Regions from separate parts of the Bacillus sp. GB_SG_008 genome, predicted to be linked through region 3. Evidence: predicted binding sites of a transcription regulator. Region 3 holds the regulator's gene; each other region holds the start of a gene.
What was found. Region 3 encodes LexA, which represses DNA repair genes until DNA is damaged. Its sites were predicted from a motif close to CGAACATATGTTCG; they were not measured.
Positions count from the first base shown of each region.

Region 1: recA (recombinase RecA) is a predicted target of LexA. The motif match lies at 1,609-1,622, and genes of this name have one in related genera.
Region 2: uvrB (excinuclease ABC subunit UvrB) is a predicted target of LexA. The motif match lies at 2,397-2,410, and genes of this name have one in related genera.

Region 1 covers NZ_JBPZSK010000001.1:966,962-973,645, forward strand. The annotation lists gene pgsA (CDP-diacylglycerol--glycerol-3-phosphate 3-phosphatidyltransferase) at 1-131, shown strand, start outside; gene ACTDJC_RS04925 (competence/damage-inducible protein A) at 153-1,391, shown strand; gene recA (recombinase RecA) at 1,693-2,727, shown strand; gene rny (ribonuclease Y) at 3,046-4,608, shown strand; gene ACTDJC_RS04940 (TIGR00282 family metallophosphoesterase) at 4,792-5,586, shown strand; gene spoVS (stage V sporulation protein SpoVS) at 5,736-5,996, shown strand; gene ACTDJC_RS04950 (dipeptidase) at 6,264-6,684, shown strand, end outside.
Region 2 covers NZ_JBPZSK010000002.1:325,725-332,408, reverse strand. The annotation lists gene uvrA (excinuclease ABC subunit UvrA) at 1-336, opposite strand, end outside; gene uvrB (excinuclease ABC subunit UvrB) at 342-2,324, opposite strand; gene ACTDJC_RS06605 (DUF4362 domain-containing protein) at 2,565-2,915, opposite strand; gene ACTDJC_RS06600 (amino acid permease) at 3,012-4,421, shown strand; gene ACTDJC_RS06595 (hypothetical protein) at 4,894-5,295, shown strand; gene ACTDJC_RS06590 (hypothetical protein) at 5,332-5,964, opposite strand; gene ACTDJC_RS06585 (MerR family transcriptional regulator) at 5,964-6,684, opposite strand, start outside.
Region 3 covers NZ_JBPZSK010000005.1:92,161-98,844, reverse strand. The annotation lists gene ACTDJC_RS14305 (bifunctional metallophosphatase/5'-nucleotidase) at 1-821, shown strand, start outside; gene ACTDJC_RS14300 (DUF896 domain-containing protein) at 867-1,106, opposite strand; gene ACTDJC_RS14295 (YneB family resolvase-like protein) at 1,152-1,808, opposite strand; gene lexA (transcriptional repressor LexA) at 1,950-2,570, shown strand; gene ACTDJC_RS14285 (DUF4097 family beta strand repeat-containing protein) at 2,598-3,416, opposite strand; gene ACTDJC_RS14280 (HAAS signaling domain-containing protein) at 3,422-3,967, opposite strand; gene ACTDJC_RS14275 (PadR family transcriptional regulator) at 3,971-4,282, opposite strand; gene ACTDJC_RS14270 (peptidoglycan-N-acetylglucosamine deacetylase) at 4,580-5,437, shown strand; gene ACTDJC_RS14265 (YfmQ family protein) at 5,475-5,897, opposite strand.

The sequences.
Region 1 (6,684 bases), on a different contig from region 3:
ATGATGTTCCATTCAATTTAATTCATATTCCAATTGCGGAAATTTCAATATGGATTGCGCTTATTTTTACGATTATTTCAGGATGGGATTATTTCTGGAAAAATAGAGAGGTTTTTGTCAATTCGAAATAACGGCTTATGGGGGAATGGAAGATGAATGCAGAGATTATCGCAGTTGGTACAGAGTTATTACTTGGACAAATTGCGAATACGAATGCCAAATTTTTATCAGAAAAGCTGGCATCTATTGGAATCGATGTATATTATCATACTGTTGTAGGAGATAACAATAATCGCTTGCGTCAAGCAATTGAAATTGCTCAAAAACGTGCAGATATGTTAATTTTTACAGGTGGATTAGGACCGACAAAAGACGATTTAACGAAAGAAACAATTGCTTCTTCTCTGCAGGAAGAGCTTGTATATGATGAAGTAGCGCTCGCTTCAATTGCTGACTACTATAAACGAACGGGAAGAGAGTTTACGGAAAATAATAAAAAACAAGCTCTTGTTTTAAAGGGGTCAACTGTGTTCGCTAATGATCATGGTATGGCTCCAGGGATGGGATTATGTAAAGATAACAAGGTGTATATTTTACTTCCAGGACCACCTAAAGAAATGAATCCAATGTATACAAGTTATGTAGAGACTTGGCTACTCCCTTTTACATCGGGTGAGAATTTATATTCTCGTACTCTTCGATTCTTTGGAATTGGAGAATCACAATTAGAGACAACGATTCAAGACTTAATAGATGCTCAAACGAACCCAACGATTGCTCCTCTTGCTTCTGAAGGAGAAGTAACGCTTCGTTTGACTGCAAAGCATCATGATGCAAAAGAGGCGGAAACGCTAATAAATGATATAGAAGAATTGATTTTACAAAGAGTAGGGCAATTTTTTTACGGATATAATCAAGATCTTCTTCATAATAAAGCAATTGCCTTGTTAAAACAAAAATGTTTGACGATTTCGTGTGCTGAAAGTTTAACAGGCGGATTATTTGGTGATCGTATTACCGAAGTAGCTGGTGCGTCTTCTGTGTTTACAGGCGGCATAATTTGTTATAGCAATGATGTAAAGCAACATATTTTACATGTTCCAGAAGAGATTTTACAAACGGATGGAGCTGTTAGTGAAGTCTGTGCTCGCTATCTTGCAGAAAATGTGAAAAAACTTATGCAAGCCAATATCGGAATTAGTTTTACTGGAGTAGCTGGTCCAGATGCCTCTGAAGGGAAAGAACCAGGGACAGTATTTATTGGATTAGCAATGGATGAACAGCCGACGATTGTTATTCCGCTTGCATTAAGTGGAAGTCGCCAGCAAATTCGTGAACGAACTGTCAAATATGGATTTTATCATCTGTATAAGAAGCTAGAAGAGATATAAGTCTCTTCTAGCTTCTGCTATTTTATCCCGCTATTTGTGGATAGTAAGACCTCACCTCAAGATTCAGAGAAAGCGAAGAAGATAGGTGGGGTCTCACTGTCCGTAAAAGCACGATTGGATGTGCTTTCCATCAGTGGAGGATGAAGAAAAAAACATTGATGGAAGTCTCACTTTATATAGAAAAATAAAGGTTTTCATCTACTGGAAAATAAAAAAACGAATAAACGTTCGATTTTTGTTGGCATAACGGAAAGAAAATATTATAATAAGGTTAGCATTTAAGTTAAGGAGGAATTTTTGAATGAGTGATCGTCAAGCGGCATTAGATATGGCGTTAAAACAAATAGAAAAACAATTCGGTAAAGGCTCTATTATGAAACTAGGAGAGCAAGCGGAACGAAGAATTTCTACTATACCAAGTGGTTCGTTAGCACTTGATGTTGCCCTTGGAGTTGGTGGTTATCCACGTGGCCGTATTATTGAAATTTATGGACCTGAAAGTTCAGGTAAAACGACGGTTTCCTTACATGCGATTGCAGAGGTACAACGCCAAGGCGGACAAGCGGCGTTTATTGATGCAGAACATGCAATGGATCCTGTATATGCTCAAAAATTAGGTGTTAACATTGATGAATTACTATTATCTCAGCCAGACACAGGAGAACAAGGATTAGAAATTGCAGAGGCATTAGTACGAAGCGGTGCAATTGATATTATTGTTATTGACTCTGTAGCAGCACTTGTTCCAAAAGCGGAGATTGAGGGAGAAATGGGTGACTCTCACGTCGGTTTACAAGCACGTTTAATGTCACAAGCTCTTCGTAAATTATCTGGTGCGATTAACAAGTCAAAAACAATTGCAATCTTTATTAACCAAATTCGTGAAAAAGTTGGGGTTATGTTTGGAAATCCAGAAACAACTCCAGGTGGTCGTGCGTTGAAATTCTATTCAACAGTACGTCTTGAAGTGCGTCGTGCTGAGCAGTTAAAGCAAGGTAATGACATTGTTGGTAATAAAACAAAAGTGAAAGTAGTAAAAAATAAAGTAGCACCTCCTTTCCGCGTAGCAGAAGTTGATATTATGTATGGAGAAGGGATTTCAAGAGAAGGTGAAATTTTAGATATGGCTTCTGAACTTGATATCGTTCAAAAGAGCGGAGCTTGGTATTCTTATAATGAAGAACGCTTAGGACAAGGGCGTGAAAATGCGAAGCAATTCCTAAAAGAAAATCCAGAAATTACAGATGAAATTGCATTCTTTATTCGTGAGCATCATGGCATTGGTGAAGAAGCGGCATCTGGAAGTGGAGAAGATATGAATCTTCTTAATGATTAAAAGACACGGTTTCGTGTCTTTTATTTTTCATCAGAGGTAAAGAAAGTAAAAGTAGACAACGCTTGACAATGAAAATAGCGGTAGATACAATGATAATGTATATTTTTTCTTATATTATATACGATACACTCTTCTCAAGAAGAGAAGTGACATTCGGATAGGACTGATACTTTCCGAAATAAGCATATGTCTATTTTAATTGTGAAATGAAGAAAGTCCCTTGAAAAGGCGGGACGACAGTCATTGCTGTACGTTGCAAGCGCAAACAATGTACATCCATGCAGTCTTTTTTCATTCATAGCAAGAGGAGGTGAAATTATGAGTAATGTAGTTTGGATACTCATCTCCATTTTGCTGGCCATCATCAGTGCAGTTGTTGGATTTTTTGTTCGAAAGTCCATTGCAGAAGCGAAGATTAACGGTGCGGCCAATGAAGCGAAGCGTATTGTAGAAGATGCAAATCGTCAAGCAGAAGCACTGAAAAAAGAAGCGCTGTTAGAAGCAAAGGATGAAATTCATACACTTCGTACAGAAGCGGAATTAGAAATTCGTGACCGAAGAAACGAGTTACAAAAACAAGAAAATCGTTTAATGCAAAAAGAAGAGAACCTTGATCGAAAAGACGAATCGCTTGAGAAAAGTCAACAATTGTTAGAGAAGAAAGAGGAATCTCTTGTAGTAAGACAACAGCAGATTGAAGATTTGGAAAGCAAAGTGGGAGAGTTAGTACAAAAACAGCAAGATGAATTAGAGCGTATTTCTAGCCTAACGCGTGAGCAAGCAAGAGCCATTATCCTAGAAAAAGTTGAAAATGAAATTTCGCATGAAATCGCTGTTATGGTAAAAGAAACTGAAATACGTGCAAAAGAAGAAGCAGATAAGAAAGCGAAAGAGATTTTATCTTTAGCTATGCAAAGATGTGCTGCTGATCACGTTGCTGAAACTACGGTTTCAGTTGTAAATCTTCCAAATGACGAGATGAAGGGACGTATTATCGGACGTGAAGGTCGTAATATTCGTACACTAGAAACGTTAACAGGTATTGATTTAATCATCGATGATACACCAGAAGCAGTAATCTTATCAGGCTTTGACCCAATTCGTCGTGAAACTGCTCGTATTGCTCTTGATAAACTTGTACAAGACGGCCGTATTCACCCAGCACGTATTGAAGAAATGGTTGAAAAATCAAGACGTGAAGTGGATGAGTATATTCGTGAAGTTGGAGAACAAACGACTTTTGAAGTAGGAGTACACGGGTTACATCCAGATTTAATTAAGATTTTAGGTCGTTTGAAATTTAGAACAAGCTACGGTCAAAATGTCTTAAAGCACTCTATGGAAGTTGCTTATTTAGCTGGACTAATGGCAGCTGAACTTGGTGAAGACGAAAAGCTTGCTCGTCGTGCTGGCTTATTACATGACATCGGAAAAGCAATCGATCATGAGGTTGAAGGCAGCCACGTTGAAATTGGTGTTGAGCTGGCGACAAAATATAAAGAGCATCCTGTTGTTATCAATAGTATTGCATCTCACCATGGCGATACTGAACCGACTTCTATCATCGCAGTTCTTGTGGCAGCGGCAGATGCACTGTCAGCAGCAAGACCTGGAGCACGAAGTGAGACGCTTGAAAATTATATTCGTCGTCTTGAAAAGCTTGAAGAGATTTCTGAGTCTTATGAAGGTGTTGAGAAATCCTATGCAATTCAAGCTGGACGTGAAGTTCGTATCTTAGTGAAACCAGATACAATTGATGATTTAGAGGCTCATCGTTTAGCGCGTGATATTCGAAAACGTATTGAAAATGAACTTGATTATCCAGGTCATATTAAAGTTACTGTTATTCGTGAAACACGTGCAGTTGAATACGCAAAATAAAGTGGTGGTGTTACACCACTTTATTTTTTTGTGTCGGGAATGGACACAATATAGAAAAGTATGTAGAATCGGAAACGATTCATGAAATAGAATAATGTAAGTAAATTCGTATTTTTCATAAGTAGAGATTGCTACTTATAAAACTAAACTACGAGGAAAGTATAGATGGAAAGGGTAAACACAATGAGAATTTTATTTGTTGGGGATGTAGTAGGCTCGCCAGGAAGAAGCATGATTCAAGATTACGTGCCTGCATTAAAGAAAAAATATACACCTACAGTTACGATTATTAATGGAGAAAATGCTGCAGGTGGACGTGGAATTACAGAGAAAATTTATCGTAACTTCTTAGAGTGCGGTGCACAGGCAGTTACACTTGGAAACCATGCATGGGATAACCGCGAAATTTTTGAATTTATCGATAATGCAAAGTACCTTGCAAGACCAGCAAATTTCCCGGAAGGAACACCAGGAAAAGGGCTTATTTTTGTAAATTGTAATGGTATAGAAGTTGCAGTGATTAATTTACAAGGTCGCACATTCCTTCCACCAATTGATTGTCCATTCCGTAAAGTGGATGAATTGATTAAGATTGCGAAAAAGCGTACGAATATTATTTTTATTGATTTTCATGCTGAAACAACGAGTGAAAAGCAAGCGCTTGGCTGGTATGTAGATGGACGCGCTACAGCGGTTGTTGGAACGCATACGCATGTTCCAACTGCGGATAATCGTATTTTACCAAAGGGAACAGCTTATATTACGGATGTTGGTATGACAGGTCCATATGATGGGATTTTAGGGATGGATCGTGAAGCGGTATTGAAGAAGTTTTTAACAAATCTTCCAGTACGATTTGAAGTAACGAATGGAAGAACACAGTTAAGTGCTGTGTTAATTGATGTGGATCCAAATACAGGAAAAGCTAAGAAAATTGATCGTATTTTAATTAATGATGACCAGCCATTTTTTGAGTAAAAAACACAAAGGCTAGAAAAGGAAAAATATTTTAATTTTTAGAAAAATTACAGAATTTTAGCAGGAATATGAATCATTGCTCGTGAATATAAGTTAAAAGTGAATTCAATCGCTAATACTTTTTTTAAGAAACGAGGAGGAAACGAGCAATGGAAATATTAAAAGTTAAAGCAACTTCGGTACCTAACTCTGTAGCTGGTGCACTTGCTGGAGTTATTCGTGAGCGTGGTTCAGCAGAAATGCAAGCAATCGGTGCTGGTGCATTGAATCAAGCCGTGAAGGCAGTAGCAATTGCGAGAGGATTTGTAGCGCCGAGTGGTGTGGACTTGATTTGTATCCCAGCTTTCACAGATATTATGATTGATGGTGAAGAACGCACAGCAATTAAATTAATTGTAGAACCTCGTTAAATTGGATGACCTGTTTGCATTTGCAAACAGGTCATTTTTATCCCACATTAACGGGCAGTAAGACGCCCACCTCAAGATTCAGAGAAAATCGAAGAAGATAGATGGGGGATAACTGCTGGCATGCGCCCGATTGGTTTAACTAATAATCAGTGGGGGCTGAAAAAATCCTCACTGATTAAAGTTTCACTTTATCATTTTCTGTAAGAAGAGCTTCGCTTCAAATTGAATAGTAAATGAGGCTGGTTCTAGAAGAAGGGATGAAGAACATTGAAAATTTTTGATGCGCATTGTGATGTATTATGGCAGTTATGGATGGGAAAAGGAAAAAAATCTTTTCAAAATGATTCATCTTTACATATTACGTACGATCAGTTAAAACAAAATGGCGGCAGTGTTCAATGTTTTGCGATTTATGTGCCGGAAGAAGTGCCATATGGACAACGATTTGCAGTTGCATTAGAGATGACAAATATATTTCACGAACAAATCTTGGCACTGCCGAATATAAAATGGATCAGGACAAAAGAAGATATTCAGCAATTAGGAAAAGATGAAATTGGAGCGCTTTTAACTTTAGAAGGATGCGATGCAATTGGAAATGAATTAGAGAAGCTGAAAACGTTGTATTATCTTGGGGTTCGTTCTGTTGGGCTTACTTGGAACTATGCGAATTTAGTTGCTGACGGAG
Region 2 (6,684 bases), on a different contig from region 3:
TAAACGTAAATAATCGTAAATCTCTGTCACCGTTCCAACTGTTGAACGCGGATTGCGGCTCGTCGTTTTTTGATCAATTGAAATAGCCGGAGACAATCCTTCAATTGCATCCACATCTGGTTTATCCATTTGCCCTAAAAATTGACGTGCATACGCCGATAGTGATTCTACATAACGGCGCTGTCCTTCCGCATAAATCGTATCAAATGCTAACGACGATTTCCCTGAACCAGATAACCCTGTTACAACAACAAGTTGATTTCTCGGAATGGTGACATCAATATTTTTTAAATTGTGGGCTCTCGCACCCTTTACAACGATAAAATCTTTACTCATCGCCTTCACCCTTCTGCTTTTAGTTCTAGTAATAAATCACGAAGCTCAGCTGCCCGTTCAAAATCAAGCGCTTTTGCAGCTTCTTTCATTTCCGCTTCCATTTTTGCAATAACATTTTCTCGTTCTTTTTTCGTCATTTTCTTAGAAGTTAGTGGTGCTGTCTCATACGTTTCTGTATCTTCCGCAGCCATCGTTGCACGAATAACATCGCGCACCTCTTTTTGAATTGTTTTTGGTGTAATCCCATGTTTTTCATTGTATGCTTCTTGAATTTGACGACGACGCTTCGTTTCATTGATTGCAATTTCCATCGATTTTGTAATTCGGTCTGCATACATCACAACATGACCATTTGCATTACGTGCTGCCCGGCCAATTGTTTGAATAAGCGAACGCTCTGAACGAAGGAATCCTTCTTTATCTGCATCTAATATTGCTACAAGCGACACTTCTGGAATGTCGAGCCCTTCACGAAGTAGGTTAATACCAATAAGCACATCAAACTTCCCTAGACGAAGATCACGAATAATCTCAATCCGTTCTAATGTTTTAATTTCAGAATGCAAATAATTTACTTTAATACCAACATCCTTCAAGTAATCAGTTAAATCCTCTGACATTTTCTTTGTTAATGTTGTAATTAAAACGCGCTCATTTTTTGCAATTCGGTCGTGAATTTCTCCTAATAAATCATCAATTTGTCCTTCGATTGGACGCACATCAATTTGCGGATCTAAAAGCCCAGTTGGACGAATAATTTGCTCCACAACTTCCGGTGCATGTTCTAGTTCATACGGCCCCGGCGTTGCTGATACGTACACAACTTGATTCGTTTTCTCTTCAAACTCTTCAAACATAAGCGGTCTGTTATCTAGCGCTGATGGCAGACGGAATCCATGATCGACAAGCACTTGTTTCCGCGCTTTATCTCCGTTGTACATCGCTCTTACTTGCGGCACTGATACATGCGACTCATCCATCACGATAAGAAAATCTTTAGGAAAATAATCTAATAATGTATATGGTGTTGAACCAGCTGGACGGAGCGTCAAATGACGGGAGTAGTTCTCAATCCCTGAACAAAAGCCCATCTCACGCATCATTTCTAAATCGTAACGTGTCCGCTGCTCTATCCGCTGCGCTTCTAATAATTTACCGTTATCATTTAATTCCTTTAAACGTTCTTCTAATTCTTTTTCAATATTTTCAATGGCAACTTTCATTTTTTCTTCGCGTGTAACGAAGTGAGATGCCGGGAAGATTGCCACATGCTCACGTTCTGCTAATACTTCACCTGTTAATGCATTCACTTCTCGAATGCGATCAATCTCATCGCCAAAAAACTCAATCCGAATACAATGTTCATCAAGGGATGCTGGAAAAATCTCAACTACATCCCCGCGCACGCGAAACGTTCCACGCTGGAAGTCAATATCATTACGGCCGTATTGTACATCAACAAGTTCACGAAGCAATTGATTGCGTTCCTTCTCCATACCAACGCGTAAAGAGACAACAAGTTCACTATATTCTTCTGGAGAACCTAAACCGTAAATACAAGACACACTCGCTACAATAATGACATCATCTCGTTCAAATAAAGCCGATGTCGCTGAGTGACGCAATTTATCAATCTCATCATTAATTTGTGCGTCTTTTTCAATAAACGTATCGGTTTGTGGTACATACGCTTCCGGTTGATAATAGTCGTAGTAACTAACAAAATATTCAACCGCATTGTTCGGAAAGAAATCTTTCAACTCACTATATAGCTGTCCTGCTAACGTTTTATTATGAGCCATTACAAGTGTTGGCTTCTTCACTTCTTTAATGACATTTGAAATCGTAAATGTCTTACCCGTTCCTGTCGCTCCAAGCAACACTTGATGTTTCTTACCATTTTTAATCCCAGCTACCAGCTGCTCTATCGCTCTTGGCTGGTCACCTTGCGGGGAATATTCTGAGACAATTTCAAATTGATGTTCCAAATAAATCCGCCCTCCTCGTAAAAAATCTGTATTCTCATTTTACCACGAATGCTCATAAAAAAACCAAAAAAACGAACAAGCATTCGATAAACAATTCGACAGCGTTTCTACAAATCTAATATGTAATAACAAAAAAGAGGCTTATTTACTAAGCATCTGCCCATGGTTATTCATGAGGTACCTTCAGCAAAAAATAACTGATATACTCATGATTTCCTTTACATTCACTTAGTTTACAGCTTACGTCTTCACCGCTTTTTTCTTCCATGATCCCTTTACACACATCACTTTTTTTCCTTTATGACTTCCTCCAAATTTATCGTTGGAATCATCAAAAAGATAGTTTATATTGATTCCATCATAATCTAATGTTTGAAAAATCGGATCTCCTTCATCTGTATAATTCACAATACGCACTTTATTCCGCATTAACGGGCAATAAGACCCCCACTGATGGAAGTTTCGCTTAATACTACCATCCAAAATGAAATTTAGCGTAGCAATAAAAACACCTATACAAATATCGACAAGAAGTCCATCGTTTTTTGTATAGGTAGAATTTTCTAAAAATTTTATATTTACAATGCCCATTTTTCATATTACAATACGTTTAAAGATTCGACATTATACGACAACTTGATCTTAATGTTCAGAATATTATAACAACTATGAGGGTGAGGGATTTATATGGATCTATTTCGAAAAAAATCGATTTCCGCAATGTTAGCACAATCGCAGCAGAAAGGAGCTTCTTTAAAAAAGGATTTAGGGGCATTTGATTTAACAATGTTAGGAGTCGGCGCCATTATCGGAACAGGTATTTTCGTTCTTACCGGCGTTGCCGCAGCCGAACATGCAGGACCAGCACTTATTTTATCGTTTATTTTATCAGGTTTAGCCTGCGTATTCGCGGCACTATGTTATTCCGAATTCGCTTCAACTGTACCAGTATCAGGTAGTGCATACACTTACAGCTATGCAACATTTGGAGAAATAATCGCTTGGATTTTAGGATGGGATTTAATTCTAGAATACGGATTGGCATCTTCAGCCGTTGCATCTGGTTGGTCAGGATATTTCCAAGGATTATTAGCTGGATTTGGCATTAAACTGCCGCATGCTTTAACAAGTGCTTACAACCCTGCGGCTGGAACATATGTAGACGTACCGGCAATTTGCATTATTTTCATCATGACATTGTTATTAACAAGAGGCGCAAAAAAATCAGCTCGTTTTAACGCTATTATGGTAGCTATCAAATTATTTGTTGTTCTTCTATTCATCGGTGTTGGTGCTTTCTATGTAAAACCTGAAAACTGGACACCATTTATGCCATTTGGCTTCTCTGGCGTAACAACTGGAGCTGCAACTGTATTCTTTGCTTATATTGGATTTGATGCTGTATCAACAGCTGCTGAAGAAGTAAAAAATCCACAGCGTAACATGCCAATTGGTATTATCGCTTCCTTAGCAATCTGTACAATCTTATATATCGTTGTTTCATTAATATTAACAGGAATCGTTCCCTACAGTCAGTTAGACGTAAAGAACCCTGTAGCATTTGCACTGCAATATATTCATCAAGATTGGGTTGCCGGCCTTGTCTCTTTAGGAGCAATTGCTGGGATTACAACAGTGTTACTCGTTATGTTATATGGACAAACACGTTTATTTTATGCAATGAGCCGCGATGGCCTACTGCCAAAAGCACTTTCTCGTGTAAGCCCAAAAACGCAAACACCTGTTATGAATAGCTGGATTACAGCAGCTATGGTTGCTTTCTTTGCTGGCTTCGTTCCATTAAGCAAGCTAGCAGAACTAACAAACATCGGTACATTATTCGCATTCATCGTTGTATCAATTGGCGTTATCATCTTACGCAAAAAACAGCCAGACTTGCCGCGTGCCTTTAAAGTACCATTCGTACCATGGGTTCCAATATTAGCAATTCTATTCTGCGGATACCTAACATTACAGCTTCCAGTAACAACATGGATTGGCTTTGGCGTTTGGTTAGTTATCGGTTTAATTGTATATTTCAGCTACGGATATAAAAACAGTACTTTGAGAAACGAACAAAAAGACGACGCCGCATAAAGGGAAACTTCCATTCGGAGATGCTTTTCCTCCGAATGGTTAGTTGAACCAATCGGGCCCTTACAGACGGTTTGCTTCTCTTCCTTGCCTAACTTCTTACCGGCTGTTTGGGCGGGATAAAGTGAAACTTCCTTCTAGGAGCGTTTTTTTCCCAGAAGGTTAGTTGAACCAATCGGGCTCTTACAAGCAGTTCCTCTTCTTGCACTCCCATCTTTTCTTACTGCTTGTTAGAGCGGGATAAAGTGAAACTTCCCTCAGGGGTTTTACTATCCGATAATACGAGGTAACAAAAAAGCTGTTGTCCATTAAGGGCAGCAGCTTTTTTATATATTGACATACACCAAATTCACGTAGCTCAAACAAGATGTTTTCAACTTGAATGAACAGCTAGCTCGTCACGCATTGTCCACACGTGTTTTCTACTTATGGAATACAATGTATCAAAAATAAAGAAAAGAGGTTTAACATCAATATGCCTGATCATCATGACAAATCTGATGAGGAATGTCTTAAAGATAAATCAAATACTCATAACTGTTTTTTTGGAAATCATACAATTGGATCAACAAATTCCCCAGTACTAGTTCTCATACCAGGAGGCACTAGCCATCAACCTGTTTTTCAAGATTTTACTGATAATCAGAATAAAACATTACTTCAGTTGAATTCTGTCTCATTAAAAGGTGGAGATCCTTTACCTTTGGCGGTAACCATTATATTAAAAAGCCCCTGTAATCCTATTACCGCTATAATTACAGAAAGTACAAGAATATTTCAAGTAGAAAACTTTAAGAGCTTGAGTGTCTCAAATCTTGACTCTACTCAAGGTGGATTACATGTATTCATCAAAAAAATTGATCTGTATCTGCCGTGAGAAATAAAGGGCACGGAAAGAGAAAGAGATGTTATCCTAGCGCGGCAACATCTCTTTCTCTTTCTCTTTCTTTTTCTTTTTCTTTTTTGGGAAAATAACATAAGAGAGAGTAATAAGCGTATCTACAAAAAAAACAATTCTCCACACTTTACTCACACGATTCGCGATTTCATTTAAAAATACATCTGCATCAAAACTAGCTATATTTTCAAGCGGCACCAATCCATACAAAAAGAAAAATACAATGTGCGTACCAGCAAATAAAACAAAGTGAATCCCCCAATGAAATAGCTCTTGCTTCGTATGTGCCCAGCCCGTTAATTCTACTGGTTCTTCTATAATCGGCAATGCTTCTCCCCGCCGCTTTGCAATGAATCGCTGTATACGTAAATCTAACCTTCTTAAATCTTTCTTTCCGTAAAAAACAGCATACAATAATATGATTACGATAATAACTTGAAACTGTGAAAACTTCCCGGTTTCATAATAATCAACGACACCTAACGTTAAAATAAATAATTCATTTAGCAATAACACAATCCCTACTATAAAACTTGCTTTATGTAAACGAAATCCATAACGGAGCAAAAAGAAACTAATTGCGGTCGTCCAAAACACAATTTCAGTGCCAACTAAAAATGCCCAGCGATACTCGATTAGTATATTCATTATTTCTCCTCACCTTTTATATACACTTCAAATGCAGCATCCATATATTGTAGAAGTTCTTCTTCAATCGGATACATATTCATCATTTTTGACTGCTCTTTTGACTTGCGCACTTCCCACAATTTATCTAAAAACGCCTCATCACCGTTTGCCATTTCTCTGCATTTCTCTAGAATAATGCCAGTAATGCCTTGTACTTCTGCATCACTTGGTGCTTTCTTCTTTTGCATGAGCTGACGCATTCTCTTTAATAAAATAATCCACTCTTGCACTTCCGCATTTTGCTCGCTCATGTTTGGTAAATTTTTAATTAGTTGTTCTTCTTCCTGTGAAAATGCTTGTTGCTGAAATAATTGCCGCATACGTGGAGACTGCTGTGAAAGCTGAATAAGTTCAAACATAATATCCCAATTGAATGCCCCTTCCAGATCAGTGGAATATAAAACAGCTTGCAACATTTTTTCCATGCGAGAAAACTTCTTCTGTTCTTCTTGCACGAACAACAACTGATTTTGCAAAACCTCTTTAAAAATGGAACGTTCTTTTTCTAACATATTCGTAATTTCTTTTAAAGGGAAACCCATTTCTTTCAAAAACAAAATTTGCTGTAATTTCAGTACATCGCATTCACTATATAGCCGGTGTCCGCCTTCTGTCTTTCCACTTGGCTCTAACAAACCAATCTGATCATAATATCGAAGCGTTCTTACTGTCACACCT
Region 3 (6,684 bases):
TCTTACAGGCGGGCAGCAATGGGAAATCATTAGGAAAAGTACACGTCTCCTTAAAAAAGGATAATACCGAGTGGATTGTTGAGGAATGTTATTCTGAATTGTTATCTGCGGAAAATGTTCCAGCAGACGAAATGGTACTTTCACTGGCATCTACATATGAAAATCAAACTCAGCGTTGGTTAGATCAACCTATTGGTACTATTATTGGTGATATGCTGATTCGCAATGCGATGCAAACTCGTTTGCAAGATCATCCCTTCATCGAATTTATAAATAAAGTACAGATGGATGTAGCTGGAGTGAATATTTCTTGTACAAGCTTGTTTCATAATGAATCTTCCGGCTTTCCAAACCGCATTACAATGAGAGATATTGTTTCGAATTATATTTATCCCAATACCCTAAAGGTCATTCGTGTTACAGGAAAAGATATAAAAGAGGCCCTTGAACTATCTGCCGAATATTTCTCGTTAGATACAGATGGAAATATCATTGTAAACCCTGCATATATCAAACCAAAACCGCAGCATTATAATTACGATATGTGGGAAGGAATTTCATACATATTAAACATTTCAAAACCAGTTGGGGAAAGAGTCGTTTCCCTACAATATGAAGGGTCTCCTATTCACTTGCATCAAGAGTATGACGTTGTCATGAACAATTATCGTGCAAGTGGTGGCGGAAATTACGTAATGTATCAAAATAAGCCCATTATAAAAGATATACCAATTGATATGTCTGAGCTCATTGCAAATTACATATTAGAACGAAAAACAATCGAAGCGATGACTAATCATAATTGGAAAGTTGTTAAATAATGAATTTTCCTATCAAACTTAAAAAAGATGGGCTGCGCCCATCTTTTAATTTAACTTTGCTTTATTTTGTTTTTTTAATTCTTTTAACTTTTTCGGCGTAACGTCTTTACCGTCTTCGTTAACAACTTTGATTGATTTCAATTCGTTTAACATGTTTTGACGAAAACCTTTTAAATATTGTTCACGGAGCGATTGACGCTCACGTTGCTCTTCTTCCGTTAAACCTTCTGCTTTTGCTTTTTTCGCTAAGAAATTAATGCGTTCAATGAGTTCGTGACTTAGCATCTCGAATCCCCTTTCTACTAAAAACTGATTATTATCATACAATAGTTACTCTTGTTTATCAAGCAATTGCTTCGTATACTCTACATACCGGCGATGTACAGTCGCTTTTGATACTTCATGACCAAAACCACGAAGCGTTGCTGCAATTTCTTCAAATGTTAATTCATTGCGGCGCAGACGAACAATCTCTTCGATAGGTACTTCTTTTTTCTCCCGCCCTGTGCTTAAATGACGATTCTTTAAGTTTTTCTCTGGACGAAATCCATTTTCTACAGCTCGCTTCATTCCACGTTTAATCTTTAAATTATGAATCTTTCTCTGGTATTCTTCTACTATACCAATAATATCAAGTACCATTGAATCTGCGTCAGAAAGCTGCAATTCGCCATTATGTGCATGTGTATATACTTTTACTCCTTCTTTGTGTAAACAATGCATTAAGGCAATTTTCGCATTCCCTCTCCCAAGACGTGTTTCATCTTGGATGAGAAGCACATCAACTTGTTCATCACGAATAGTATCTAACACTTCCAAAATACCATCTCGTTCTATGCTATATCCGCTCGCTTTCTCTTCTACTACTCTTACGATATTCATTTGATACCGCTTAGCTAAATGCAATAATTCATCTTTTTGGCGTGCTAATGATGTTTCCTGCGCTTCTTTCGTCGTGCTCACACGTGCATAAATAATCGCATTCATTTCATACCCTCTTCTCTATCTCACTTTTCACATCATAGTGTATCACAAACTAAGCATTCGTTCGAACTTATGTTTGTAGAATGTTTTTTCACATGTTATAATACAAGTAAGAAAATTTAAAGAAAACGAGGTGTGAAAAACATGGAGAAGTTAACGAAACGACAGCAAGACATTCTCGACTTCATTAAACAAAAAGTACAAGAAAAAGGTTATCCGCCTTCCGTACGTGAAATCGGTCAAGCAGTCGGTCTTGCTTCTAGCTCTACTGTGCACGGACATTTATCTCGCTTAGAGGAAAAAGGATACATTCGCCGCGATCCAACAAAACCGAGAGCCATTGAAATTTTAGGAAACGATAACATCGAAACGGATACACAACCAGTCGTTCACGTACCGATTGTCGGGAAAGTTACAGCTGGTTCACCAATTACAGCAGTTGAAAGTGTAGAAGAACATTTCCCACTTCCGGCAAACCTCGTTTCAGGCTCAGATCAAGTATTTATGTTACGCATTTCCGGAGATAGTATGATTGAAGCCGGTATTTTTGACGGAGACTTAGTTGTTGTTCGCCAACAGCAATCTGCTTACAATGGTGAGATCGTTGTCGCTTTAACAGAGGACAATGAAGCTACGGTAAAACGTTTTTACAAAGAAAAAGATCATTTCCGTTTGCAGCCAGAAAACTCTTCTTTAGAGCCTATCATTTTAGATAACGTTTCTGTTATCGGAAAAGTAATTGGTGTCTATCGTCATTTACACTAAAAACAGACCAGCTGAGCTGGTCTGTTTTTAATTCGTCTTGATTTTTACATTTCCTGCTGCTGTTTCCCCGCTAATCTGTACCTTTCCGTTCCCTAATGTAATTTCTTTATTTTCTTTCCCGAAAATCTTTACATCTCCTGCATGAGAAGAGCCCTTTACAACGGCATCTTTCGGTACTTCCTGTAGCTGAATATTGATATCTCCTGCTGCTGACTCCGCTTCAATACTATATTGCGGGTTATGCTGCGTTACCTCTATATTTCCTGCTGTTGCTTCTGCAAGTACTTTTCCTTCTACTTTATGCAAAACAATATCCCCCGCGCTAGATGAAGTATTCACGTTATTCGATTTTATTTGCTTCATTTCTACTTCACCTGCTGCTGTATGTGCGGATACATTTTCACTTTGAATGTCTCGCACTTGAATATTTCCCGCCTCTGTCTCTATTTCAATTTGATTGTATACGCGTTCAGGTACAACGACTATTAAACTTTCACCTTTGAAACCAAATGAAAAAAAAGAAAAATCAAATATATGTTTCTTTTTTGTTTTCACTTCCACTTGTAGCGTTTCGCCCTTCTCATTTACGTCTAACTTTCGTTTTTCCTGATTACCATTATACCGAACTTCAAATGAATCAGTCTTTCCTTTTTCAATCACAACATCTCCTACATCTGTGTCAACGTTGATATTTTTAATTTGATCATTTTTAAATTGTTTCTGTTCCAATTTCTTTGTTTCCGCTGACCCAGTCACAGATTTCATAAAAAAAGCTGATCCTGCAAAAAATAAACCAATTCCTCCAATCACAATACAAACAAGTGCTATGAATACAATTTTCCTCATTTTATCTACTCCCCTTTAATTACTTTTAAATTCCAATTGGCGTATTTGACAAAAAGCGTTTTAAACCAAACTGTACAATAATAAGCACCAATCCCTAAAAGTAAACCAATACCGAAGAGTAGAATAGAAACGAATACATCAGATAAAATAAAAATTTGAGCAAAAATAATTTTTGTTAACACAAGTAAAGGTGATAAAACAAATACAGCACTAACTGTCCAAAGTGTGAAAATAAGACTTCCGATTGTTAATAACGGGGCTAATACAACAACTAAATTTAAAAAACTGAGTCCAATGATTGCCACAATCGCTCTTGCTACATTAGAAAAAGTTGGATTATGCTTCACCTGCTCTAAGCGATGAGACGCTAACGTTTCCTTAGCAATTGTTTTAGGCGAACCGAGCGCTTTTATAATTTCCGCTTCTGTTTTCCCTTCTTCTATTCCAAATCGAAAATGTTCCTCGTAATCATACAAAATTTCGTTCCGTTCTTCTTCTGGCAATCTTCTAAGGTGTTCTGATAATTCATGAAAAAATTGTTCTTTAGTCATTCGCTACACCTCTTCAATAATTTCTTGTACTCCCCTTGCAAAATCACGCCATTCTGTCACAAGCGTATAGAGTTGCTCTGCACCTTGATCTGTTAACTGATAATATTTCCGCGGAGGCCCTTCCGATGATTCTTTTAAATATGTCTGAAAGTACCCTTCCTTCGTCAGACGACGTAACAATGGGTACACTGATCCTTCTGATATTAAAAACTTATTTGAAATTTGCTGAACTAATTCATAGCCATAGCAATCTCGTTTCCTTACAAGCGCAAGAACGCAAAGCTCCAATACACCTTTTTTAAATTGAACGTTCAAAGGCAATCCTCCTTCCCAATTCAGTACTATTCAATACAAGGTACTTAATTAACCATAATATACCATTCAGTACTGAATATTACAAGGTACTATTCCAATTTTTATAAAATAAAGTAAAAATTAGGTAGTTGAGGGGTTCTTTATCTCTCCCGCCCCATTGAGATATAAATCTTATCACCCATAAATATGGGTGAAAAACAAACTACTCACACTTTTTTCTTCCCTAACCAAACTGTAATTATTGGCATATAAAAGTTTTAGAGAGATTTCTATCTTTTCTAAGGAGGTATTTCAATCATGTATTCTTTTTATCCACCCAAAGTAATATTTCCCTTTCAGGGCACTCCCTACAATCATATTTCGCCTTGTGTTCTTCCTTCAATGGTTTCATATTCATCAATTCATAACCCATCTTATCCTTTAGATTATATGAAATCAGTTCCTGTTTCATCACAAGCCCCGTTTCCTTTTCAGATTCAATCCAAAGAAGCAGCAACGAGAGGATCATGGACTCCTTTTCCTTGGGTTGAAGAATATGCATACGCTTTTGCAGGACCTTATAATAAATCCGAAGTTGCTCTCACATTTGATGACGGTCCCGATCTCCTATATACTCCACAAGTATTAGATAAGTTAAAAAAATATGGTGTAAAAGCTACATTTTTTTTGCTAGGTGAAAATGCCGAAAGATATCCTGAAGTTGTAAAACGAATTGTTAACGAGGGACACATCGTGGGGAATCATACTTATAACCACCCTAACTTGGCAAAAATAAGTGATGAGCAATATCATGAACAAATTTTAAAAACAGAAAACATATTACAAAAACTAATAGGATATTCTCCGAAACTATTCCGTCCGCCTTATGGCATTATAAATGAAGATCAAGTTAAGTGGGCTACTGAACAAAACTTTATGATTATTCAATGGAGTGTCGATACATTAGATTGGAAAGGGTTAAACGCTGAGGTAATTACTAACACAGTATTAGGAAATACCTTCCCTGGAAGTATTCTCTTGCAACACTCTGCACCAGGTGGGAAACTACAAGGTTCTGTAAATGCCCTTGATCAATTTATTCCTGACCTTACATCTAAAGGTGCACGCTTTGTGACTCTTCCAAAAATGTTTAATACTTCAAAACAAAGAAAATAAAATTTCTATTTAAAAAGGACCGTCTTTGACGATCCTTTTAAACTACATCTCCCGTTACTAACATAGGACTTTTTTGAAGGCTATCGGAACGCAGGCTATACGCAACTACTTTCTTCTTGTTCTGTTTGAACACATCAACGTGATCGTTGTAACTGTATATAGAAAACCTAACGTCTTTTTTGCCCCTCTTAGTATCAATGACCAATGGAGTACCGCTGCTCTGTGGAGGAAAATAATATTTCTCTAAAAATAACGCTTCGTTAAAATGATTAATAACTTGAATTTTATCTTCACCTTCTAAGCATTTTCCGTCGATGGTTACGGTGACAGCAGCTTCATTAAGTTTTGGATGCAATTCAAATTTGCTGACAAACGATTCCACAACAGAGGTTGGAAGACTCGTCACTATTAATTTAATAGCAAAAAAAAGAATCAACGAAAGTATAAACCAGGTCGTCATATTTTATCATCTCCGTTACATTCTAAAATAATATTATTACATAACTCATATTTTGGATCAGCCGATAGACATATAAAAACAGGGCATAATAACACATTATTTACCAACTGCTTACAATTTCTATATTATCATAGTGCATATAGTGAATTTGTGTACATTATGTGAAACTTGTTAAAATTATGAGAAAGTATCAACGGCAAATGAGGACCCTAACTAAATCTTTCTATTTTTATAATACAGTATAAACTCACGTAGAAAAGCACTCTTTCAGGTGTCTAAAAAATATAATTTATCGTAAGCTATCGCGAATCGCTTTTAGGAGTTTCGCCACATGTTCATCAACCTAATGAAAACAGGTACCCCCAACGAGAAAATTGATATCAATTGAAGTAAATGATGAAAGTAAAATCTAAATGATTAAACTCTATTTACTTTCATAAAACTAACAAACTCGTAAAATATTTGTTAGTTCGTTCCCCTATCATTATACTTACTAACGCTACAATACTAACTTCTGCTATATACAGAAATGAAACTATCTTTTCTTCTACTATAATAAAGAACATTAAAAAAAGGACCATCCACTCTTCTCGCATCATATACAAGGCTTGTCTTATAATCTGTCCAAATACCTAGAAATGCACCAATAGTAATTGAACTACCCCCACCTACCGCTTCGCGCTTGAGGTGGGGGTCTTCTCGCCAGATATGATAAAACATCAATTCACCAAGAAATTTTTTCAACCTTCAGCACACCATTTTTTGCAACCAAAAACCCCCTAATACC